DNA from 2 places in the Streptomyces sp. NPDC050164 genome. Region 1 is predicted to be linked to the other one. Evidence: riboswitches for the same ligand, from Rfam matches in the RefSeq annotation. Region 1 holds a riboswitch; the other holds the start of a gene.

Evidence for each region. Region 1 has a riboswitch for S-adenosylmethionine ahead of thrC (threonine synthase). Riboswitches for the same ligand answer to the same signal wherever they lie in the genome.
Region 2: it holds a riboswitch for S-adenosylmethionine, as region 1 does, so the genes downstream of both, ACIBNA_RS36265 (aminotransferase class V-fold PLP-dependent enzyme) here and thrC (threonine synthase) in region 1, are expected to answer to the same signal.

The regions. Positions count from the first base shown of each region.
Region 1 is NZ_JBITJK010000009.1:153,584-165,068, reverse strand. It holds gene nagA (N-acetylglucosamine-6-phosphate deacetylase) at 1-556, opposite strand, end outside; gene ACIBNA_RS16180 (ROK family protein) at 556-1,497, opposite strand; gene ACIBNA_RS16175 (ABC transporter substrate-binding protein) at 1,631-2,884, shown strand; gene ACIBNA_RS16170 (DUF3263 domain-containing protein) at 2,917-3,162, shown strand; gene otsB (trehalose-phosphatase) at 3,248-4,096, opposite strand; gene ACIBNA_RS16160 (trehalose-6-phosphate synthase) at 4,103-5,491, opposite strand; gene ACIBNA_RS16155 (glucosyl-3-phosphoglycerate synthase) at 5,565-6,509, opposite strand; SAM riboswitch class I at 6,665-6,819, shown strand; gene thrC (threonine synthase) at 6,838-8,124, shown strand; gene ACIBNA_RS16145 (ubiquitin-like small modifier protein 1) at 8,121-8,396, shown strand; gene ACIBNA_RS16140 (cold-shock protein) at 8,843-9,046, shown strand; gene groL (chaperonin GroEL) at 9,556-11,178, shown strand; gene ACIBNA_RS16130 (NADH:flavin oxidoreductase) at 11,321-11,485, shown strand, end outside.
Region 2 is NZ_JBITJK010000039.1:55,079-66,563, forward strand. It holds gene ctaD (cytochrome c oxidase subunit I) at 1-97, shown strand, start outside; gene ACIBNA_RS36225 (cytochrome c oxidase subunit 4) at 94-492, shown strand; gene ACIBNA_RS36230 (Ig-like domain-containing protein) at 624-1,880, shown strand; gene ACIBNA_RS36235 (hypothetical protein) at 1,960-2,361, opposite strand; gene ACIBNA_RS36240 (heme-copper oxidase subunit III) at 2,506-3,126, shown strand; gene ACIBNA_RS36245 (c-type cytochrome) at 3,204-4,016, shown strand; gene ACIBNA_RS36250 (Rieske 2Fe-2S domain-containing protein) at 4,013-5,083, shown strand; gene ACIBNA_RS36255 (cytochrome bc complex cytochrome b subunit) at 5,080-6,702, shown strand; gene trpD (anthranilate phosphoribosyltransferase) at 6,841-7,905, shown strand; SAM riboswitch class IV at 7,972-8,088, shown strand; gene ACIBNA_RS36265 (aminotransferase class V-fold PLP-dependent enzyme) at 8,235-9,602, shown strand; gene ACIBNA_RS36270 (glycerate kinase) at 9,557-10,768, opposite strand; gene ACIBNA_RS36275 (SLC13 family permease) at 10,778-11,485, opposite strand, start outside.

The DNA.
Region 1 (11,485 bases):
GCGTGATCATTTTCGCCCGGCCCCGGGCCGCGTCGACCAGCTTGCGGACGTCCGCGGGGTGCGGGTCGCGCAGCAGTTCCTCGGAGTGGGCGCCCTTGCGGCAGGGGGAGATGAAGGGCCCCTCGAAGTGGATGCCGGCGATCTCGCCCTGCTCGGCCAGTTCGCTCAGCAGGCCCGCGCGCCGGGTGAGGAAGTCCATGTCGCCGGTGACGGTCGAGGCGACCAGGGTGGTCGTGCCGTGCAGCCGGTGGGTGTGGATGCCTTTGAGGATGTCGTCGACCGACCCGGAGGTGAAGGAGGCTCCGCCGCCGCCGTGGTTGTGGAGGTCGATGAAGCCGGGGATGAGGTAGTGGCCCGTTACGTCGATGGCCTGGGCGTTTTTGGGGGCTGTCGGGGCGATGCGGGTGCCGTGGATGGTGAGGCTGCCGTTTTCGACGGTTCCTGTGGGGAGGACGACGGTTGCGCCGGTGAGGACCGTGGGGTGTCCGGCCGTTGCGGGGTGCGGGTGCGTGGTGGCTGGTCGCGCAGTTCCCCGCGCCCCTGGGGGCGTTGCCATCAGGTGGTTACCTCCGAACGGTCGGTCGATGCCAGAAGATCCCAGGCCAGCAGGCCCGCTCCCAGACAACCGGCACCGTCCCCCAGTGCTGCGGGGACGACCAACGGCTGTTTCTGGAAGGTGATGCGGCTGCGGATCGCTTCCCGCAGGGGTGTGAACAGGGTCTCCCCTGCCTCCGCCAGCCCGCCACCGATGATCAGAGTGCGGGGGTCCAGCAAGGTCAGAGCCGTGACCAGGCCGTCGGCCAGGGCGTCGACCGCCTCCTGCCAGACCGCCCGGGCTCTGGGGTCACCGGAGTCCACCGCCTTCGCGCAGTCCGCCGCGTCCGCGCCCGGGTCGCCGGAGGCCGTCGCCCAGGCCTCGCTCACCGCCGCCGCCGAGGCGAAGCGCTCCAGGCAGCCGCGCTGGCCGCAGGGGCACTCGGACCCGCCGGGGCGTACGACGATGTGGCCGATCTCGCCCGCGAAGCCGTGCGCGCCCGCCTCGACCCGGCCGTCGACGCCGATGGCGCCCGCGATGCCGGTGCCCAGCGCCACGAACAGGAACCGGTCGGCACCCCGGCCCGCGCCGACCCGGCCCTCGGCGAGGCCGCCGGCGCGCACGTCGTGGCCGAGGGCGACCGGGACGCCCAGCCGCTGCGCCAGCAGGTCGCGCAGCGGAACGTCGCGCCAGCCGAGGTTCGCCGCGTAGGCGGCGATGCCCCGCGCCTCGTCGACGATGCCGGGGACGGCCACGCCGGCGGCCGATGCGGGCGTGCCGAAGTGCTCGGTGCCGTACGCGCGCAGCTCGGCGGCGAAGTCGAGGATGCCCGCGACGACGGCGTCCGGTCCCTGCTCGCGTCCGGTGGGCCGGCGGGCCTGGTACAGCAGCTCGCCCTCCGGTCCGGCCAGGGCGGCCTTCATTCCGGTGCCGCCCACGTCGAGGGCGATGACATGTCTCACGGAGAACAGTGTGACCCGGGGACCCGCAAGAGGTCTAGTCCACTCACGTGGTGTAGACCTTGTTCCGAATATCGAAAACTTTCGTTGGCGGCGACGCCAGGGTTGGGGAAGAACAGCGGTGCAGCGGCGGCGGATGGCAGGAACGATCGCGGTGGTGTCCGCACTGGGCATGACGGCGGTCCTCGGCGGCTGCGGGATGACGGGCGGCTCCGCCGACGTGACCCTGAAGCTGGTCGCCGCCGACTACGGCGACAGTGCGGCCAACAGCTCCCGGAAATACTGGGACAAGCTCGTCCAGGAGTACGAGGCCGACAACCCCGGGGTGAAGATCGACGTCAGCGTCTACTCATGGAACGACGTCGACCGCAAGGTCAGGGAGATGGTCGCCGCCGGTGACCCGCCGGACATGGCGCAGATCGGCGCGTACGCCGACTACGCGGCGCGGAACCAGCTCTACAAGGCCGACGACCTGCTCTCCATACCCGTGCAGGCCGACTTCGTCGGGCAGCTGGCCTCCGCGGGACAGGTCAAGGGCGTGCAGTACGGCATGCCGTTCGCCTCCTCCACCCGCGTGCTCTTCTACAACAAGACCCTCTTCGCCAAGGCCGGCATCACCCCGCCCGAGACCTGGGACGACCTGGCCGAGGACGCCGAGGCGCTCAAGGACGAGGGCGTGAAGTACCCCTACGCGCTGCCCCTCGGCCCGGAGGAGGCCCAGGCCGAGACCATGCAGTGGATGCTCAGCGGCGGGGGCGGCTACGCCGACACCGTCGGCAGCTACGGCATCGACTCCCCGGAGAACGTCGACACCTTCTCCTGGCTGAAGAACGAACTGGTCGGCAAGGACCTGACCGGGCCGGTCGCGCCCGGCGAGCTCAACCGGGCAGCCGCGTTCTCCGCCTTCGCCAAGGGCGAGGTCGGCATGCTCAACGGCCATCCCTCCCTGATGAAGATCGCCGCCAAGAACGGCGTCGAGTACGGCATGGTGCCGACCCCGGGCAAGGAGGGGACGAGCAAGTCCACGCTCGGTGTCGCCGACTGGATGACGGCCTTCCGGAAGAACGGCCACCGCGACCAGGTCGGCGACTTCCTCGACTTCGTCTACAGCGAGAAGAACGTGCTGGCCTTCTCCCGCGAGTACGACCTGCTGCCGGTCACCAGCTCCGCGTCCGAGGCCATGGCCGCCTCCGAGCAGGACCGGCACCTCAAGCCGTTCCTGGAGGAGCTGACGGCCTCCGAGCTCTACCCGGTCGGCAAGACCTCCTGGGCCGACGTCAGCGCCCAGGTCAAGAAGCAGATCGGCAAGGCCGTCGCCCCCTCAGGCAGCCCCTCGGGCGTCCTGGGGCACCTCCAGGCGGCGGCGACCCGGGCGGAGAGCGCGGAGTAGCGCTGTCGGTGGCGGGCGTTACGGTGCCTGGCATGGACGAGGACACGGGTGAGGAGCGGCTCGGGCGCAGGGAGCGGGACATCCTCGCCCTCGAACGCCGCGGTTTTTCCGGGCCCGGTGCGAAGGAACGGGCCATACGGGAGGAGCTGGGCCTCGCCCCCGTGCGCTACTACCAGCTCCTCAACGCCCTGCTGGACGACCCCCGGGCCCTGTCCCACGACCCGGTGACGGTGAACCGGCTGCGGCGGATACGGCAGACGCGCCGGGCCGAACGCTGACGTGTGACGACGGCCCGGGGGAGCTCCCGCTGAGAACCCACCCCGGCCGGCCAGGCCCCGCGCACGCAGGCGGTCGCCGACGGGTTCAGCCGAGCCTGGCCGCCACCGTGTGCAGCAGGCGGACGACGCCTTCGGGGCCGTCCACCACCACGTCCGCCCGCTCCCTCAGCTCGGTCACCTCGTCGCTGCCGCTGCACACCAGCAGGCCCGGGGTGCCGTCCGCGCGGAGCTTGTCGACGGCCGAGTAGGCGGGCAGGTCGCCCAGGTCGTCGCCGGCGAAGAGGACGGACCCGGCACCGATCTCCCGGGCGAACCCGGCGAGGGCGACGCCCTTGTCCATGCCGGGCGGGCGCAGTTCGAGGACCATGCGGCCGGGCTCCACGACCAGGCCGTGGCGGCCGGCCAGGCCGGCGAGCGGTTCGCGCAGGGAGTCCAGCGCGGCCTGCGGATCGGAGGCCCGGCGGGTGTGCACGGCGACGGCCCGGCCCTTGTCCTCGATCCAGGTCCCCTGCGACGCGCCGAACCGTTCGAGGAGCTCGGCCAGCTCGGCGCGGACCGCGGCGACGCCGGGATGCGGCTCGGGGGCGCTGACCTCGCCGGTCCGGGCGTCCCAGCGCTCGGTGCCGTAGTGGCCGAGGACCACGAGGTGCTCCAGGCCCGGAACATCCGCGAAGCCGCCGTTGCGCACCGCGACCTCGGCCGGCCGGCCGGTGATCACCGCGACGGCGGCCACCTTCGGCGCGAGCGCGGCCAGCGCGGGGACGGCCCCCGGGTGAGCCCGGGCCTTGTCGGGGTCGGCCACGATCGGCGCGAGCGTCCCGTCGAAGTCGAGGCCGATCAGGGCCTTGCCCGGGTGGGTGAGGAGAGCGTCCAGACCTTCCCGTCCGGCTTTCGTGCTGGGCGCCGGCAGTGGGGAGTCCGTGGGACCGGTCATCGGCGATCAGCCCCTCAACGCGTCGAGCTGGTCAAGGAACCACTGGGCAGGCGGCAGCGCGGTCGCCGCCGCGGCCAGCCGCTTGCTGCGCTCGGCGCGTTCCTCCGGGCCCATCGAGAGCGCCTCGTGCAGGGCCGCCGCCGTGCCCGTCACGTCGTACGGGTTCACCACGATCGCGTCCTCGCCCAGCTCCTCGAACGCCCCGGCCTCCCGCGACAGCACCAGCGCGCAGCCCGAGTCGGAGATGACCGGGACCTCCTTGGCGACGAGGTTCATGCCGTCCCGGATGGGGTTGACGAGCGCCACGTCGGCCAGCCGGTACGCGGCCAGGGAGCGGGCGAAGTCGTCCTTGAGGTTGAGTACGACCGGAGTCCACCCCGGCGTCCCGAACTCGGCGTTGATCTCCTCCGAGACCCGCTGCACCTCGGCCGTGTAGTCCCGGTACACCGCGAGGTCCTGCCGCGACGGATACGCGAACGCCACGTGCACCACGTGCTCGCGCCACTCGGCGTGGGTCTCGAGGAGCCGACGGTAGGCCAGCAGGCCGCGCACGATGTTCTTCGACAGCTCGGTGCGGTCGACCCGGACGATGGTGCGGCGGCCCTCGCCGATCTCCTCCCGGAGCGCGGCCATCCGCTCCTCGACGTCCTGCTCGTGCGACCGCTTTCGCAGGAAGTCCGCGTCGGCCCCCAGCCCGTGCACGCCGATCCGCGTGCCGCCGAGCCCGCCGGCGAACTGCTCGGCGCACGCGGTGAACGCGTCCGCCCAGCGCTGCGTGAGGAAGCCCAGCCGGTCCGCGCCCAGCATGCCGCGCAGCACCTGCCCGGCCACGTCGTCCGGCAGCATCCGGAAGTACTCGGGCGGCGCCCACGGCGTGTGCGAGAAGTGGCCGATCCTCAGGTCCGGCCGCAGCTCGCGGAGCATGCCCGGCACCAGCGTCAGGTGGTAGTCCTGCACCACCACCGCCGCGCCCTGCGCCGCCTCCTCGGCCAGCGCCTCGGCGAACGCCCGGTTGTACGTCTCGTACGACGTCCACTGGCGCCGGAACTCCGTGTCGAAGACCGGCTCCAGCGGCGTCTGGTAGAGCATGTGGTGGACAAACCACAGCACCGAGTTCGCGATGCCGTTGTACGCGTCCGCGTGCACGTCGGCCGGGATGTCCAGCATCCGCACGCCGTCCTCGCCGACGCCCCGCCGGACCGCCTCGCGGTCGCCGTCGGACAGCGCCGAGCACACCCACAGCGCGTCCGCGTCCGAGCCGATCGCGGACAGCCCCGAGACCAGCCCGCCGCCGCCGCGCTTGGCGTTCAGCGAACCGTCCTCGCCCACCGCGTAAGAGACCGGGCCGCGGTTGGAGGCCACCAGCACCTGTGCAGCACCGTACGTTGAAGCCATAGCCCTCAACCTAGCCCGGCCCGGAAACGCTCAAACGTACGGACCTGACCCACCCGGCCGAAAACGACCCCGGTCAGGCCGCCCTCCGAGCCTGGTACTCGGCGATCTCCACCATCGGCGGACGCTCCTCGGTGTCCACGGAGTAGGTGCGCGGTTCGAAGCCGTCCCCGCCCCGCTCGAACTGCGTCAGGGACGGCCGGATCAGATGCCCGCGGGCCAGCCGCAGCTGGGCCGTGCGGTAGATCGCGGCGGCCATCCGGCCCAGCGCCTGCCCGTCCTGGTGCCGGTGCTTGCGCACGCCGATGTCCACCTGGGCGAGGGCGTCCAGGCCCACCAGGTGCAGGGCGTCGACCAGCATGCCGAGCTCGACGCCGTACCCGACGGGGAAGGGCAGCTGCTCCAGCAGCGAGCGGCGGGCCGCGTACTCGCCGCCGAGCGGCTGCACGAAGCCGGCCAGCTGCGGCCAGTGCATGTTGAGCACCGGGCGGGCCATCAGCTCCGTGACCCGGCCGCCCTGCCCGGTGGCGCCGCCGAGCGGACGGTCGTACATGCCCTTCACCAGGTCGATGTCCGGGTCGGTGAGCAGCGGGCCGACGATCCCGGAGACGAAGTCGGACGAGAAGTCCCTCAGGTCCGCGTCGACGAAGCAGACGATGTCCCCGCTGGTGACGAGGAGGGATCGCCACAGCACCTCGCCCTTGCCGGGCACGGCCGGGATTCGCGGCAGGATCTCGTCGCGGTGCACCACCCTCGCGCCCGCGGCGGCGGCCACCTCCGACGTTCGGTCGGTCGACCCCGAGTCGACGACGACCAGCTCGTCGACGAGCGGCACCTGCCGCATCAGGTCGTGGCGGATGACGGCGGCGATGTCGCCTACCGTCTCCTCCTCGTTGAGCGCGGGCAGCACGACACTGACCGTCCGGCCCGTGCGCTGCTTGGCGGCGAGGATCTGGTGGAGCGGGCGATCGGTCGCGGACCAGGAACGGGTGCTCAGCCAGCGCTCGACTTCTTCCAGCACCGTGGCGGCTCCTCTGCGTACTCTCGGCGGGACGGACTGTGAGCCATCTCGCGGTTCGGACGACTATCTCAACTGTCCTGGTCGTCGGTTACAGTCTTGAACAACGCGGATGACCATCGCATGTCCGGGGTCAACCGTCGTCAACAACCGAATACAGCTCATCCAGAGGGGCAGAGGGATACGGCCCGATGAAGCCCCGGCAACCCTCCAGCCGATACTCGTAGGTCACTGTCGACCGCTCCGCGAGGCTCCGGCTCGGGAAGGTGCCAAATCCGTCTCACGGCGAGATGCGTCGTGAGGAAGATGAGGAGAAAGGGCCTCGCCTCACATGGCTGTGCAGACTGTTGCAAGCACCACTGACTCCACCGTAGACCTCGGCCCCGCCGCCGCCCTGAGCTGCCGCGAGTGCGGTCACCGCGTACCCCTCGGCCCGGTCTTCGCCTGCGAGGAGTGTTTCGGCCCGCTGGAGATCGCCTACGACTTCTCGGCCTACGACACCGAGGAGCTCCGCAAGCGGATCGAGGCGGGCCCCGCGAACATCTGGCGCTACGCCCCGCTGCTGCCGGTCCCGGCCGACGTGGCGACCAAGCCGAACATCAACCCGGGCTGGACCCAGCTCGTCAAGGCCTACAACCTCGCCCGCGAGCTGGGCGTCGACGCCGGCAAGCTCTTCATCAAGGACGACTCCGGCAACCCGACGCACTCCTTCAAGGACCGTGTCGTCGCCCAGGCCCTGGAGGCCGCTCGCGCCTTCGGCTTCACCACGCTGTCCTGCTCCTCCACCGGCAACCTCGCCGGCGCCGTGGGTGCCGCGGCGGCCCGCGCCGGCTTCCGCTCCTGCGTGTTCATCCCGCACGACCTGGAACAGGGCAAGGTCGTCATGGCCGCGGTCTACGGCGGTGAGCTCGTCGGCATCCAGGGCAACTACGACGACGTGAACCGCTTCTGCTCGGAGCTGATCGGCGACCCGGCGGGCGAGGGCTGGGGCTTCGTCAACGTCAACCTGCGGCCGTACTACGCCGAGGGCTCCAAGACCCTCGCGTACGAGATCTGCGAGCAGCTCGGCTGGCAGCTGCCGGACCAGATCGTGGTGCCGATCGCCTCCGGCTCGCAGCTCACGAAGATCGACAAGGGTCTTCAGGAGCTGATCAAGCTCGGGCTGGTCGAGGACAAGCCGTACAAGATCTTCGGAGCGCAGGCCGAGGGCTGCTCGCCGGTGTCGACGGCCTACAAGGCCGGCCACGACGTCGTACGCCCCCAGAAGCCGGACACCATCGCCAAGTCGCTGGCGATCGGCAACCCGGCGGACGGCCCCTACGTGCTCGACATCGCGCGTCGCACGGGCGGGGCGGTGGAGGACGTGAACGACGAGCAGGTCGTCGACGCGATCAAGATCCTCGCCCGGACCGAGGGCATCTTCGCGGAGACCGCCGGTGGTGTGACCGTGGGCGTGGCGAAGAAGCTGGTCGAGAACGGGGTGCTCGACCCGTCGAAGACCACCGTCGTCCTGAACACCGGGGACGGCCTCAAGACCCTCGACGCGGTGGCCGGTACCGGCCTCACCGCCACCATCCGCCCGAACCTGGACTCCTTCCGAGAGGCTGGCCTCGCATGAGCGTGACCGTTCGCATCCCCACCATCCTGCGCACCTACACCGGCGGCCAGGCCGAGGTCGCCGCCGAGGGGGCGACCCTCGGCGAGGTCATCGCCGATCTGGAGAAGAACCACACCGGGATCGCCGCCCGGGTGCTGGACGACCAGGGCAAGCTGCGCCGGTTCGTCAACGTGTACGTCAACGACGACGACGTGCGGTTCGAGCAGGGCCTGGAGACGGCGACGCCGGACGGTGCCGGGGTGTCGATCATCCCGGCCGTCGCGGGTGGCTAACCGGTCGACCGGCTTGATTATTACCTTCGGTAACGGCGGTTACTGAGAGTTCATCGAATTGCCCCCTCCGTGAGAGAAGCGGAGGGGGTAATTCTGTGTGATTGAGCGCGGTACAGTTGGGGAACGCAGCGCCGATCTTCTGATCGGGAGCCCTGAATTCCTGCCGCGCGCCCGACAAGATGTAGCCAAAGTGTGTGTGCCTTTCGCGGCTTTTGTTCCTTTTGTGTAGCCCGACTTGCCCTGAAGTCGGGCGAATTCTCCCTACATTCCGGACCCTGCGCGTCCAGAATTCTCGTCCGATTGACCTGTTGCAGAGGGCAGTTGGACAGATACATTCAGCCGCGGTCGACGCGTTCCGGCGCACGCCCCCAACCGTGGGGGGTGAGGTCTGACCCGGGTCCGCGAAGTGTGGATCTGTGCAAGGGCCAGTAATAGGGGAGTTAGGCATGGCTCAGGGCACCGTCAAGTGGTTCAACGCGGAGAAGGGGTACGGCTTCATCGCGGTCGACGGTGGTGCGGATGTTTTCGTCCACTACAGTGCGATCCAGATGGACGGCTACCGCACCCTGGAAGAGGGCCAGCGGGTCGAGTTCGAGATCTCGCAGGGCCAGAAGGGGCCGCAGGCCGACATGGTTCGCGTCTCTGCCTGAACGCGCACCACGACCAAGCGCAAGCGACCGGTCTTCTCTGAAGGGCCCGCACCCCCCGGGTGCGGGCCCTTCGGCCTGTTCGGGGACCGGGTGCAGGGGGCGCGAGTTCGCGCCCGGACGGCTCGCGCCGGCATCGCGGCCGCCGTGGGCCGTCGGTGCAGGCGTTTCCGGCCGGCTCGCATCGGCCTCGCCGCCGTGGTGGGCCGTGGCCAGGCCTTTCCCGGCCCGCCCGATCCGCCGTGGCGCTGCCCGAGGCCTGTGGCCGAGCCGGGTGCGCCCGTTCGCCGGGGGCTGAGCGCCCCGCCCGAACCTCGGGAGCCGCTTGCACTCGCCATGCCCGAGTGCTAATCATTGCGTTAGCACTCTGAAGGTGAGAGTGACAACGTAAGGACCGGGTCGGTGAGGCCCGCAGGCCGGGTGGGAAGGAACCACGAGGCAGGCGAGCCGTCCGTCGCGGGCGCGGGCGCGGTCCGAAGTAATCACCCCCAGTCCTGGAGGGACCACTTCACATGGCCAAGATCATCGCGTTCGACGAGGAGGCGCGGCGCGGCCTCGAGCGCGGCATGAACCAGCTCGCGGACGCCGTGAAGGTGACGCTCGGCCCCAAGGGCCGCAACGTCGTCCTCGAGAAGAAGTGGGGCGCGCCCACGATCACCAACGACGGCGTCTCCATCGCCAAGGAGATCGAGCTCGAGGACCCGTACGAGAAGATCGGCGCCGAGCTGGTCAAGGAAGTCGCCAAGAAGACGGACGACGTCGCCGGTGACGGTACGACCACCGCGACCGTCCTCGCCCAGGCCCTGGTCAAGGAAGGCCTGCGCAACGTAGCCGCCGGCGCCAACCCGATGGCCCTCAAGCGCGGTATCGAGAAGGCCGTCGAGGCCGTCTCCGCCGCCCTGCTGGAGCAGGCGAAGGACGTCGAGACCAAGGAGCAGATCGCCTCCACGGCCTCCATCTCCGCCGCCGACACCCAGATCGGCGAGCTCATCGCCGAGGCCATGGACAAGGTCGGCAAGGAAGGCGTCATCACCGTCGAGGAGTCCCAGACCTTCGGTCTGGAGCTGGAGCTCACCGAGGGTATGCGCTTCGACAAGGGCTACATCTCGGCGTACTTCGCCACCGACATGGAGCGTATGGAGGCCGTCCTCGACGACCCGTACATCCTGATCGCGAACTCCAAGATCTCCAACGTCAAGGACCTGCTCCCGCTCCTGGAGAAGGTCATGCAGTCGGGCAAGCCGCTGCTGATCATCGCCGAGGACGTCGAGGGCGAGGCCCTGTCGACCCTGGTCGTCAACAAGATCCGTGGCACCTTCAAGTCCGTCGCCGTCAAGGCTCCGGGCTTCGGTGACCGTCGCAAGGCGATGCTCCAGGACATCGGCATCCTCACCGGCGGCGAGGTGATCTCCGAGGAGGTCGGCCTCAAGCTGGAGAACGCCACGATCGACCTCCTGGGCAAGGCCCGCAAGGTCGTCATCACCAAGGACGAGACCACCATCGTCGACGGTGCCGGCTCGGCCGAGCAGGTCCAGGGCCGGGTCAACCAGATCCGCGCCGAGATCGAGAACAGCGACTCGGACTACGACCGCGAGAAGCTCCAGGAGCGCCTGGCGAAGCTGGCCGGCGGCGTGGCCGTCATCAAGGCCGGTGCCGCCACCGAGGTGGAGCTCAAGGAGCGCAAGCACCGCATCGAGGACGCCGTCCGCAACGCCAAGGCGGCCGTCGAGGAGGGCATCGTCGCCGGTGGTGGCGTGGCCCTGCTGCAGGCCTCCCAGGTCTTCGAGAAGCTGGAGCTGGAGGGTGACGAGGCGACCGGCGCCAACGCCGTGAAGCTCGCCCTGGAGGCCCCGCTGAAGCAGATCGCCGTCAACGGTGGTCTCGAGGGCGGCGTCGTCGTGGAGAAGGTCCGCAACCTCACCGTCGGCCACGGCCTGAACGCCGCGACCGGTGAGTACGTCGACATGATCGCCGAGGGCATCATCGACCCGGCGAAGGTGACCCGTTCCGCTCTGCAGAACGCCGCCTCCATCGCCGCGCTGTTCCTCACCACCGAGGCCGTCATCGCCGACAAGCCGGAGAAGAACGCCGCGCCCGCCGGCGGCGGCATGCCGGGCGGTGACATGGACTTCTGATCGACCTGGTCGATCAACGTCCTTGCCGAGGGCGGCACTTCCTGTTCCGACAGGGAGTGCCGCCCTCGGGCGTGTCCGGGATCACAATGCGGCTGGGATGGCCTGGGCGGGGCCGGATGGTTGAAACGTACGTCCTATGCGTATGCACATACTGTCCGGTATCCGAAGGGGAGCCTCCCACGTGACCTCCGCCGCCTCCCGTGCCGCCGAAATCCTGTCCCGGCCCGTCTCGCTGGGCGGCCTGACCGTCCCGAACCGGATCGCGATGGCGCCGATGACCCGCATGTTCTCCCCGGGCGGCGTACCC
Region 2 (11,485 bases), on a different contig from region 1:
CGACCTGCACCACCCGGAGATCGCCGCCCTCGACCAGCTCGAGAACGTCGGTCACGGAGAGAAGGCCATCGCTGGTGGCAAGGAGGCCGGCAAGTGAAGATCCAGGGCAAGATGTTCATGTGGCTGAGCGTCTTCGTCCTCGCCATGGCTGTGGTCTATGGCGTGTGGTCGAAGGAGCCGGCCGGTACCACGGCCCTCTTCCTGACCTTCGGCCTGTGCATCATGATCGGCTTCTACCTCGGCTTCACGGCCAGGCGGGTCGACGTGGGCGCGCAGGACGACAAGGAGGCGGACGTAGCGGACGACGCCGGCGAGGTCGGGTTCTTCAGCCCGCACAGCTGGCAGCCGCTCTCCCTGGCGATCGGTGGCGCCCTCGCCTTCCTGTCCATCGCGATCGGCTGGTGGCTGCTGTACTTCTCGCTGCCGATCGTCCTGATCGGCGTCTGGGGCTGGGTCTTCGAGTACTACCGCGGTGAGAACCGCACCCAGTAACACGAGCCGAGCTCTTCAGGGGCCCGGACACTCCGCAAGGAGCGTCCGGGCCCCTGCTTTTGCAGCAATACATGTCACTCGTACGAGTCACCCGGCGTGCCGCAGTTGACGCGGCTTCCTAGCGTGAGGCCATGAGCCACACAGCGATCTCCCGCCCCCGCACCGTCGTCAGCTGCACGCTGCTGGTGATAGCCCTCTGCGCGGGCGTCACCGCCTGCGGCTCGGACGGCAACCCCCTCTCCCACCGCCCCTACGACGCGGCGGACCAGATCTCCTTCAACGCCCCCTCACAGGGCCGCAAGAAGGCCGACCCGGACAAGCCCCTGGAAGTGGTCGCCGAGGACTCCAACGGGCGCATCACGGACGTCACGGCCTACGACGCCGCCGGACGCTACGTGGCCGGCGAACTCGCCGCCGACGGCGGCCGCTGGCACAGCACCTCACCGCTCGCCGCCGACGCCGGCTACACGGTCCGTGTGAGCACCGAGGACGAGGACGGGGCACCCGGCCGCAAGGTCCTCACCTTCGCCACCGGCAAGCCCACCACGCAAAAGCGCCTGGACGTCACCTTCGGCCCCAAGGCGGGCACCTACGGCGTCGGCCAGCCCATCACGGCCGAGCTGAGCCGGCCCGTCAAGGACAGGGCCCAGCGGGCCGTCGTCGAACGGGCCCTCAAGGTCTCCTCCATGCCCGCGGCGGACGGCGCCTGGCACTGGGTGGACGACAAGAAGCTCCACTACCGCCCGAAGGACTACTGGCCCGCACAGGCCACCGTCCAGGTGCGCAGCAACCTGCCGGGCATCAAGATCGGCGACCGGATGTGGGGCGGCAAGGCCAAGCCGCTGACGATCACCACGGCGGACAAGGTCGTCGCCGTCACGGACGTCGCGGCGCACCGGATGACCGTCCACAAGAACGACGAGATCGTCCGGCAGATCCCGGTGACCACGGGCAGGCCCGGCTACGACACCCGCAACGGCGTCAAGGTCGTCCTGGCCAAGGAAGGCACCGTCCGCATGACCAGCGCCAGCATCGGCGCCTCGGACTTCTACGACCTGATCGTGCACCACTCCGTCAGGGTCACCAACAGCGGCGAGTACGTCCACGCCGCCCCCTGGTCGGTGGGCTCCCAGGGGTACGCCAACGTCAGCCACGGCTGCACCGGCATGAGCACCGAGAACGCCGCGTGGTTCTACGAGAACATCCGCGAGGGCGACATCGTCAAGGTCATAAACTCCTCCGGCGACACGATGGCCCCCTTCGGCAACGGCTTCGGCGACTGGAACCTCGAGTGGAAGCAGTGGCGCACGGGCAGCGCCCTGGCAGCCGGCACCCCAGAGGGGCCCACACCGGCGGACAGGGCCCGCCTGAGGCCGCAGAGCGCCTGAACGCCTTCAGGGGCGCGGGGAACTGCGCGACAAGCCACAGACCACCCGCACCCGCCGACGATGAGGAACCCCCGAGCTCCTAGGCGTTCAAAGCCGCCCTCGACCGCAACAGGGAAGCCAGCGCAGAGGCGAACTCCACCGGCTCCACCGGCAGGGTCACCGCACTCTCAGCCCGGCTCCAGGTCGCGAGCCACGCATCCTGCGGCCGCCCGATCAGCAACAACACCGGCGGACAGTCGAACACCTCGTCCTTGATCTGCCGGCAGAGCCCCATACCCCCCATCGGCACGGCCTCGCCGTCCAGCACACAGACGTCGATCCCACCCCGGTCCAGCTCCTTGAGTACCGCACCCGGAGTCGCACACTCCACGAACTCCACCAAGGGAACGTCCGGCGCCGGCCGCCGTCCCGTGGCGAGCCGCACCTGCTCGCGGGTGTTGGAGTCGTCGCTGTAGACCAGCACCGTGGCGGTCGGCTGCATTGTTCCTCCGTGACGTCAGCGTCGTAAGGACAGGCCCGATGGGCGGATGCTACTCCCTTGAACACCACGTCAACACCGGTACGACCGGCTCCAACACTCCGAACGGCACCCCCCGGAGTGAGGGCGGGATAAGCGACCGACATAATGTCGGTCGTGGCGACAGCAACGACAGTAGAAACCGGGCACGCGCACCCGTCGGTCAACCGGCCGAACCTCACCAGCGTCGGAACCATCATCTGGCTGAGTTCCGAGCTGATGTTCTTCGCGGCCCTCTTCGCGATGTACTTCACCCTGCGATCGGTGACGGGTCCCGATCACTGGAAGGAGATGGCGAGCCATCTCAACTTCCCGTTCTCGGCGGCGAACACCACCATCCTGGTGCTCTCCTCGCTCACCTGCCAGCTCGGCGTCTTCGCCGCCGAGCGCGGTGACGTGAAGAAGCTGCGGATGTGGTTCATCGTCACCTTCGTCATGGGTGCGATCTTCATCGGCGGTCAGGTCTTCGAGTACACCGAGCTGGTCAAGGAGGCGGGCCTGTCCCTGTCCTCCGATCCATACGGCTCGGTCTTCTACCTGACCACCGGCTTCCACGGCCTGCATGTGACGGGCGGTCTCATCGCCTTCCTGCTGGTCCTGGGCCGGACCTACGCGGCCCGGAGGTTCACCCACGAGCAGGCGACCGCCGCGATCGTCGTGTCCTATTACTGGCACTTCGTCGATGTCGTCTGGATCGGCCTCTTCGCCACGATCTACATGATCAAGTAGCGGGACCGCAGCGCGCGCCCGACGAGGCACGCATCCCAGAAGCACCGACGCAGAAGATCCTGACACCGGGGTAATCCGTGAAAAAGCTCTCCGCACGACGACGCCACCCGTTGGCGGCGGTCGTCGTCCTACTCCTCGCGCTGCTCTTCAGCGGGGGGCTGTACGCCGTGTTCGCACCCACGAGCAAGGCTGAGGCCGACGAAACCGCCCAGTCCCTCACCATCGAGGAGGGCAAGAAGCTCTACTCGGTCGGCTGCGCCAGTTGCCACGGCACCGGCGGTCAGGGAACCTCCGACGGGCCGAGCCTGGTGGGTGTGGGCGCCGCGGCCGTGGACTTCCAGGTGGCCACCGGCCGTATGCCGGCCGCCACCTCCCAGGGTCCGCAGGTCCCCAAGAAGAAGAACATCTACAGCCAGGCCGAGATCGACCAGCTCGCGGCCTACATCGCCTCGCTGGGCGCCGGGCCTGCCATCCCGAACGAGGAGCAGTACGGCCCCCAGGGCGCCGACATCGCCAAGGGCGGTGAGCTGTTCCGCACCAACTGCGCGCAGTGCCACAACTTCACCGGCAAGGGCGGTGCGCTGACGCACGGCAAGTACGCACCGGACCTCGAGGGTGTCTCCCCGAAGCACATCTACGAGGCCATGGAGACCGGCCCGCAGAACATGCCGTCCTTCCCCGACACCACGCTGTCGGAGAAGAACAAGAAGGACATCATCGCGTACCTGGACGCGGTCAACAGCAGCAAGTCCGAGAGCCCCGGCGGTCTCGAGCTCGGCGGCCTCGGGCCGGTCAGCGAGGGCCTGTTCGGCTGGATCTTCGGTCTCGGCGGGCTGATCGCCGTCGCCGTGTGGGTCGCCGCCCGGACCGCAAAGGCCAAGAAGTCATGAGTAGCCAAGACATTCCCGAAGAGAACCTGCCTGCCGAGCAGTCCGCAGGACATGACGAGCACGGGCACGGGGCGCTGAGCCCCGCGGACGAGCATCCGTTCGCCGACCCGGGCCTGCCCCCCCACGAGCACCGGATCCAGGACGTCGACGAGCGGGCCGCCAAGCGGTCCGAGCGTTCGGTCGCCCTGATGTTCACGGTGTCGATGCTGGCCACCATCGCCTTCATCGCCGCATTCGTGGCGATCCCGGTCGACAAGTCGGTCTACATCTTCCCGCTCGGCCACATCAGTGCGCTGAACTTCGCGCTGGGCATGACGCTCGGCATCGCGCTGTTCTGCATCGGCGCGGGCGCCGTCCACTGGGCCCGCACCCTGATGTCGGACGTGGAGGTCGCCGACGAGCGGCACCCGATCGAGGCGGAGCCCGAGGTCCGCGAGAAGGTCTTCGCGGACTTCAATCAGGGCGCCAAGGAGTCCGCGATCGGCCGCCGCAGGCTGATCCGCACCACCATGTTCGGCGCGCTCACGCTGTTGCCGCTCTCCGGTGTCGTGCTGCTGCGCGACCTCGGCCCGCTGCCCGAGGACAAGCTGCGTCACACGCTCTGGTCCAAGGGCAAGCTGCTCGTCAACATGAACACGAACGAGCCGCTGCGTCCGTCGGACGTCGCGGTCGGCTCGCTGACCTTCGCCAAGCCCGAGGGCCTGGAGGAGCACGACCACGAGTTCCAGAACGAGATCGCCAAGGCCGCCCTGATGATCGTCCGGATCCAGCCGGAGAACATCAAGGACAAGCGCGAGCTCGAGTGGTCGCACGAGGGCATCGTCGCGTACTCGAAGATCTGCACCCACGTCGGTTGCCCGATCTCCCTGTACGAGCAGCAGACGCACCACGTGCTCTGCCCCTGCCACCAGTCCACCTTCGACCTCTCCGACGGTGCCCGAGTGATCTTCGGTCCCGCTGGTCACGCCCTGCCGCAGCTCCGCATCGGCGTGAACGACGAGGGCTACCTCGAGGCGCTCGGCGACTTCGCAGAGCCCGTCGGCCCTGCTTTCTGGGAGCGCGGATGAGCACTGAACAAGAACGCCGCAAGGCACCCGCGGGCGAGCGGGTCGCCGACTGGGCCGACGGCCGCCTCGGGATCTACTCCCTGGCCAAGGCCAACATGCGCAAGATCTTCCCGGACCACTGGTCCTTCATGCTGGGTGAGATCTGCCTCTACAGCTTCATCATCATCATCCTGACGGGTGTGTACCTGACGCTGTTCTTCCACCCGTCGATGAACGAGGTGGAGTACCACGGCAGTTACGTCCCGCTCCAGGGGCAGCTGATGTCGGAGGCGTTCGCCTCCACCCTGGACATCAGCTTCGACGTGCGCGGCGGTCTGCTCATCCGGCAGATCCACCACTGGGCGGCGATCATCTTCCTCGCCGGCATGTTCGTGCACATGATGCGCGTCTTCTTCACCGGCGCGTTCCGCAAGCCGCGCGAGATCAACTGGCTGTTCGGCTTCCTGCTGTTCGTCCTGGGCATGTTCACCGGTTTCACCGGCTACTCGCTCCCGGACGACCTGCTCTCCGGCACCGGCGTCCGCTTCACGCAGGGCGCGATCCTGTCCATGCCGATCGTCGGCACCTACATCTCGATGTTCCTGTTCGGCGGGGAGTTCCCGGGCACCGACTTCGTCGCCCGGTTCTACTCGATCCACATCCTGCTGCTGCCGGGCATCATGCTCGGGCTCGTGGTCGGCCACCTGATCCTGGTCGTCTACCACAAGCACACGCAGTACGCGGGTCCCGGCCGGACCAACAAGAACGTCGTCGGCATGCCGCTGCTGCCGGTCTACATGGCCAAGGCCGGGGGCTACTTCTTCCTGGTCTTCGGTGTCATCGCGGCCCTCGCCGGCATCGCGACCGTCAACCCGATCTGGGTCCTGGGCCCCTACCGGCCCGACCAGGTGTCGACGGGTGCACAGCCCGACTGGTACATGGGCTTCGCCGAGGGTCTGGTCCGGGCCATGCCCGGCTGGGAGATCGACTTCTGGGGTCACACGCTCGTCCTGGGCGTGTTCATCCCGCTGGTGCTGTTCGGTCTCTTCCTCGGGATCATCGCCCTCTACCCGTTCATCGAGTCGTGGGTCACCGGGGACAAGCGCGAGCACCACATCCTGGACCGGCCGCGCAACGCCCCGACGCGCACCGCCTTCGGTGTCGCGTGGGTCACCGGCTACATGATCATGCTGATCGGCGGTGGCAACGACATCGTCGCCACCCACTTCCACCTGTCGATCAACGCGGTCACCTGGTTCGTCCGGATCGGGTTCTTCGCCGGGCCGGTCATCGCGTTCATCATCACCAAGCGCATCTGCCTCGGCCTCCAGCGCCGGGACAAGGAGAAGGTGCTGCACGGCCGCGAGTCGGGCATCATCAAGCGCCTGCCGCACGGTGAGTTCATCGAGGTGCACGAGCCGCTCAGCCAGGAGCAGATGTACACGCTCACGGCGCACGAGCAGTACCAGCCGGTCGAGATCGGCCCGACGGTCGACGAGAACGGTGTCGAGCGCAAGGTGAAGGGCTCCGAGAAGCTGCGCGCCAAGCTCAGCGAGTCCTACTACGGCGAGGGAGCCCAGATCCCGAAGCCCACCGCCGAGGAGTACCGGGAGATCACCAGCGGCCACGGCCACCACTGATCACTGCTTCGCCACGCCACGCCAAGGGCCCCGTCCGGTGTTCGGACGGGGCCCTTCGCCGTGCCCTGCGGCTGGATAGGGTGGACCTCGTTGAGACTCTCGTCCCGTAGTGCGGGACGCCTGACCCTGGAGCGGCTTATGAGCGCTGTGATCCCCGCTGGAGGCGACACCGCGGCGGGCCGCTCCTGGCCCCTGCTGTTGAACGGTCTGCTGGACCGCCGGGACCTGACCGCCGACGACACCGCGTGGGCGATGGACCTGATCATGCGCGGCGAGGCGACGGACGCGCAGATCGCCGGGTTCGTGGTGGCGCTGCGGGCCAAGGGCGAGACGGTCGAGGAGATCGCCGGATTCGTCCGGGCGATGTACGAGCACGCGAACGTGATCGAGGTGCCGGGCCCGGCCGTCGACATCGTCGGCACGGGCGGCGACGGGGCGAAGACCGTCAACATCTCCACGATGTCGGCGATCGTCATCGCCGGCACGGGTGCGAAGGTCGTCAAGCACGGCAACCGCGCGGCGTCATCGGCGTCCGGGGCGTCGGACGTGCTGGAGAAGCTCGGCGTCAATCTGGAACTGCCGACGCACCGGGTGGCCCAGGTCGCCGAGGACGCCGGGATCACCTTCTGCTTCGCGGCCAAGTTCCACCCGGCGATGCGGCACGCGGGTGCGGCGCGCGGACAGCTGGGCATCCGGACGATCTTCAACGTCCTCGGTCCGCTGACCAATCCCGCGAAGGTACGGGCCCAGGCCGTCGGCGTCGCGGACCCGCGCATGGCGCCGATCGTCGCGGGCGTCTTCGCCGAGCGCGGCAACTCGTCCCTGGTCTTCCGGGGCGACGACGGCCTCGACGAACTGACCACCACGGCTACGTCCCGGGTGTGGATCGTCCGGGACGGCAAGGTGACCGAGGAGTCCTTCGACCCGCGCGACGTGGGCATCGAACTCGTCCCCGTGGAGGCGCTGCGCGGCGCGGACGCCTCCTACAACGCGGAGGTCGCCCGCCGTCTGCTGGACGGTGAGACGGGCCCGGTGAGAGACGCGGTCCTGCTGAACTCGGCGGCGGCCCTGGTGGCCCTCGACCCCGGCCCGGGGACGCTGGCCGAGCAGATCCGCGCCGGCATGGCGAAGGCGGCCGAATCGATCGACTCCGGGGCCGCCAAGCGGACCCTGGAGCGGTGGGTGGCGGCGAGCAACGCGTAGCGCGGGGTGTCCCGCAATCCGGACGCGGGTTGCGGGACCTCGATCATTCTCGTACGTTCCTTTCCAGGTCATGAGTGACAGTCATGAGGCCCCGGCCGACTGTCCGGCAACCCTCCGTCCGTGGCGGGGTGCCCCGGGTGAAGACCAGGCCGTAGTCAGCAAGGTCTACGGCAAGCGCGGACCCCTCGCACGCTTTTGGAAAAGCGTGGGGCCAGGGGTCCTGGTCCTCGAGGAGTCTTCCGTGAGCAAGCGAATGCGCTAGGGCCGCAGAGCCCCGCCTCCGCGCACCCTTTTTCTCTTCACCCCCTGTCTCTCACGGGAGTTCCGTCATGTCCGTCTCCACCGTGGCCGCCGCCCCGTCCGTCTGTGCCCCGCTGCCCGTGCTGGGCCGGGATGTCACCGTCCCGCTCGTCACCGGTGGCGAGGTCACCTACGCCGCGCTCGACTACGCCGCCAGCGCCCCGGCGCTCCAGCGCGTCTGGGACGACGTCGCCGCCTACGCGCCGTACTACGGCAGCGTCCACCGCGGTGCCGGGTACCTGTCCCAGCTGTCGACCGATCTGTTCGAGAACGCCCGCCGGACGGTCGCGGAGTTCCTCGACTGCCGCGGCGGTGACCAGGTCGTCTTCACCCGGTCCACCACCGACTCCCTCAACCTCCTCGCCGCCGCGCTCCCGGCCGGCTGCCAGGTCTTCGTCTTCGAGACCGAGCACCACGCCTCCCTGCTGCCCTGGCGCGACGCCCGCGTCACCTTCCTCGACGCCCCGCGCAGCCCCCGCCGGGCCGTCGAGACGCTGGAGCGCGCCCTCGCCGAGCGGGACCCCCACGGGCCGGCCCTGGTCTGCGTCACCGGCGCCTCGAACGTCACCGGCGAGCTGTGGCCCGTACGGGAGCTCGCGGCGGCCGCGCACGCCCACGGCGCCCGGATCGTGCTCGACGCCGCCCAGCTGGCCCCGCACCACCCCGTGTCCGTCAAGGACCTCGACGTCGACTGGGTCGCCTTCTCCGGGCACAAGCTGTACGCGCCCTTCGGCTCCGGTGTGCTGGCCGGGCGGGCCGACTGGCTGCGCGAGGCCGAGCCGTACCTCGCGGGCGGCGGCGCCAGCCGCAAGGTCACCCGGCGCACGGACGGGGGAGTGGACGTGGAGTGGCACGACAGCGCCGCCCGGCACGAGGCCGGATCGCCCAACGTCATCGGCGCCTACGCACTCGCCTCCGCCTGCAAGGCGCTGACGGAGGCCGGCTTCGACACGCTCGTCGCCCGCGAGCAGTACCTGGTCGCCAAGGTGCGGGAGGGGCTCGCCGACGTCCCTCAGGTGCGGTTCCTGTCCCTGTTCGGGGACGACGCGCCGCGCGTGGGAGTGCTCTCCTTCGTCGTCGAGGGCTGGAACAGCTCGCACTTCGCCGCCGCCCTGTCCGCCGAGTACGGCATCGGCGTACGGGACGGGCTCTTCTGCGCCCACCCGCTGGTGCGCACGCTGCTCGGCAGCGACCCGCAGACGCAGGGCGAGTGCGGCGCACCGGAGGCGGCGCCCGGCGAGAAGTCCCTCAACGCCATCCGCGTGAGCTTCGGCGCGGGCACGCCGGACGAGCACGTGGAGCGGTTCGTGCGGGCCGTGAAGGAGCTCGTGACGGACGGTGCGCAGTGGAACTACCGCACGGAGGACGGGCGTTGCGTGCCGGATACCTCCGCCTGAACGGCCGGTGCGCAGACCACCGGTAGCCGGGCGCCCAGAACGATCATCCGCAGGGCGCGTTCCGTGGCGTCGGTGAGCAGTTCGCTCGCCCGGAGCAGCGCCTCCGCCAGGGCCATCGGGGCCGGCAGGATGCCGCTGAACGCGTCCACGCCGGGCACCTCGTGCGCGCCCTCGCCGAGCGTGCCCGCCAGGGCCAGCACCGGGCGGCCGTGGAGCTTGGCCCGGCGGGCCACCTCGGCCGGGACCTTGCCGCGCGGCGTCTGGTGGTCCAGGGCGCCCTCGGCGGTGATCACCAGGTCCGCGCCGGCCAGCCGGGCGTCCAGGTCGAGGTGGTCCAGCAGCACGTCGAAGCGGGGCAGGAGACGGGCGCCGAGGGCGGCGAGGCCGGCGCCCAGGCCGCCGGAGGCCCCGGTTCCGGGACCGTACCGGAGGTTGCTGTCCGGGACGGCGACATCGCGGGTGAGGACGAAGGCCCAGTTCTCCAGTCCGGCCGACAACTGCTCCACCTGCTCGGGCGTCGCGCCCTTCTGCGGGCCGAAGACCCGGGCCACGCCCCGCTCTCCGCACAGCACGTTGTACGGGTTGCAGGCGACGAGCAGCTCCACGCCCGCCAGGCGGGTGTCCAGGCCCCTCGGGTCGATGCGGTGCAGCCGCGTCAGCTCCCGGCCCCCGACCGGGAGTTCCTCGCCCTGCTCGTCCAGCAGCCGGGCCCCGAGCGCCTGGAGCGCGCCCGCGCCGCCGTCGGAGGTGCCCGAGTCGCCGCAGCCGACGAGGATCCGCCGGACGCCCGAGTCGAGTGCGGCCCGGATCAGTTCGCCGACGCCGTAGGTGGTGGTGGCGCCCGGGTCGCGCAGGTCGCGCGGGACGAGGGAGAGGCCCGCGACCGCCGCCATCTCCACCACCGCCGTGTCCCCGGAGCCCAGCAGGGCGAAGTGGGAGCCGACGGTCTCGCCGATCGGACCGGTGGCGGGTACGGGGACGAGTCTGCCCCCGGTCGCCGCGGCCAGGGCGAGGGCCGTGCCCTCGCCGCCGTCCACCAGCGGGACGAGGTCCAGCTCGGCGTCGGGCAGGACCCGGCGTACGCCGGCCGCGATGGCGTCGGCGGCGGCCTCCGCGGACAGGGACTCCTTGAAACCACTGGGGGCTACGACGACACGGTTCAGCATGAGGGCTCCTTAGCGGGTGACGGAGACGCCGAGCAACGGCCAGATTGCGACGGCGAAGAGCAGGACGAGCGCGGCGGTCAGCGGGGCCAGGAAGGCGGACAGCCGCAGCAGGTCGCGCGGGGCGTAGGTGGGGGTGCCGGGGATCTGCGCGAAGAGCGTGACCGGCTTGGCGGAGGCGGGCAGCGTGTGGCAGAAGCCGGCGGCGGCGGTGGAGGCGAGCGCGGCGGCGACCGGGTTGACGCCGACGCCGACGGAGGCGGCCACGACCAGCGGGACCAGGACCGAGGAGCGGGCGGAGCGGGACTGCAGGACCAGGTGGGCCGCCGTGCTGATGACGATCACTATCGCCAGGAACACCATCGGGGGCTCGTTCGTCGGCAGGCCGGAGACCAGCCACTTCGCCGCTCCCGAGTCGGCGAGCGCGACGCCCATCGCCATCGTCGCCGCCATGAACAACAGCAGCGACCAGGGGACGGTCTTCAGCGCGTCCTTCAGGCGTACGGTGCCGAGTGCGGGCGAGGCGGCCACGACCGCGCCGATCAGTGCCACGATCGCGGGCGGCAGGTGGTGCAGCGGCTCGCTGCACCACAGCAGCACGACCGTGGCGAGCAGTAGGGCGCAACGCTTCTCGGCCTGCGTCCACGGGCCGGTGACCGCCTGTTCGCTGTGCTCCTGGATCTGCTGGGCGGTGATGTGGACGGGGCCGCGCCGGTCCTC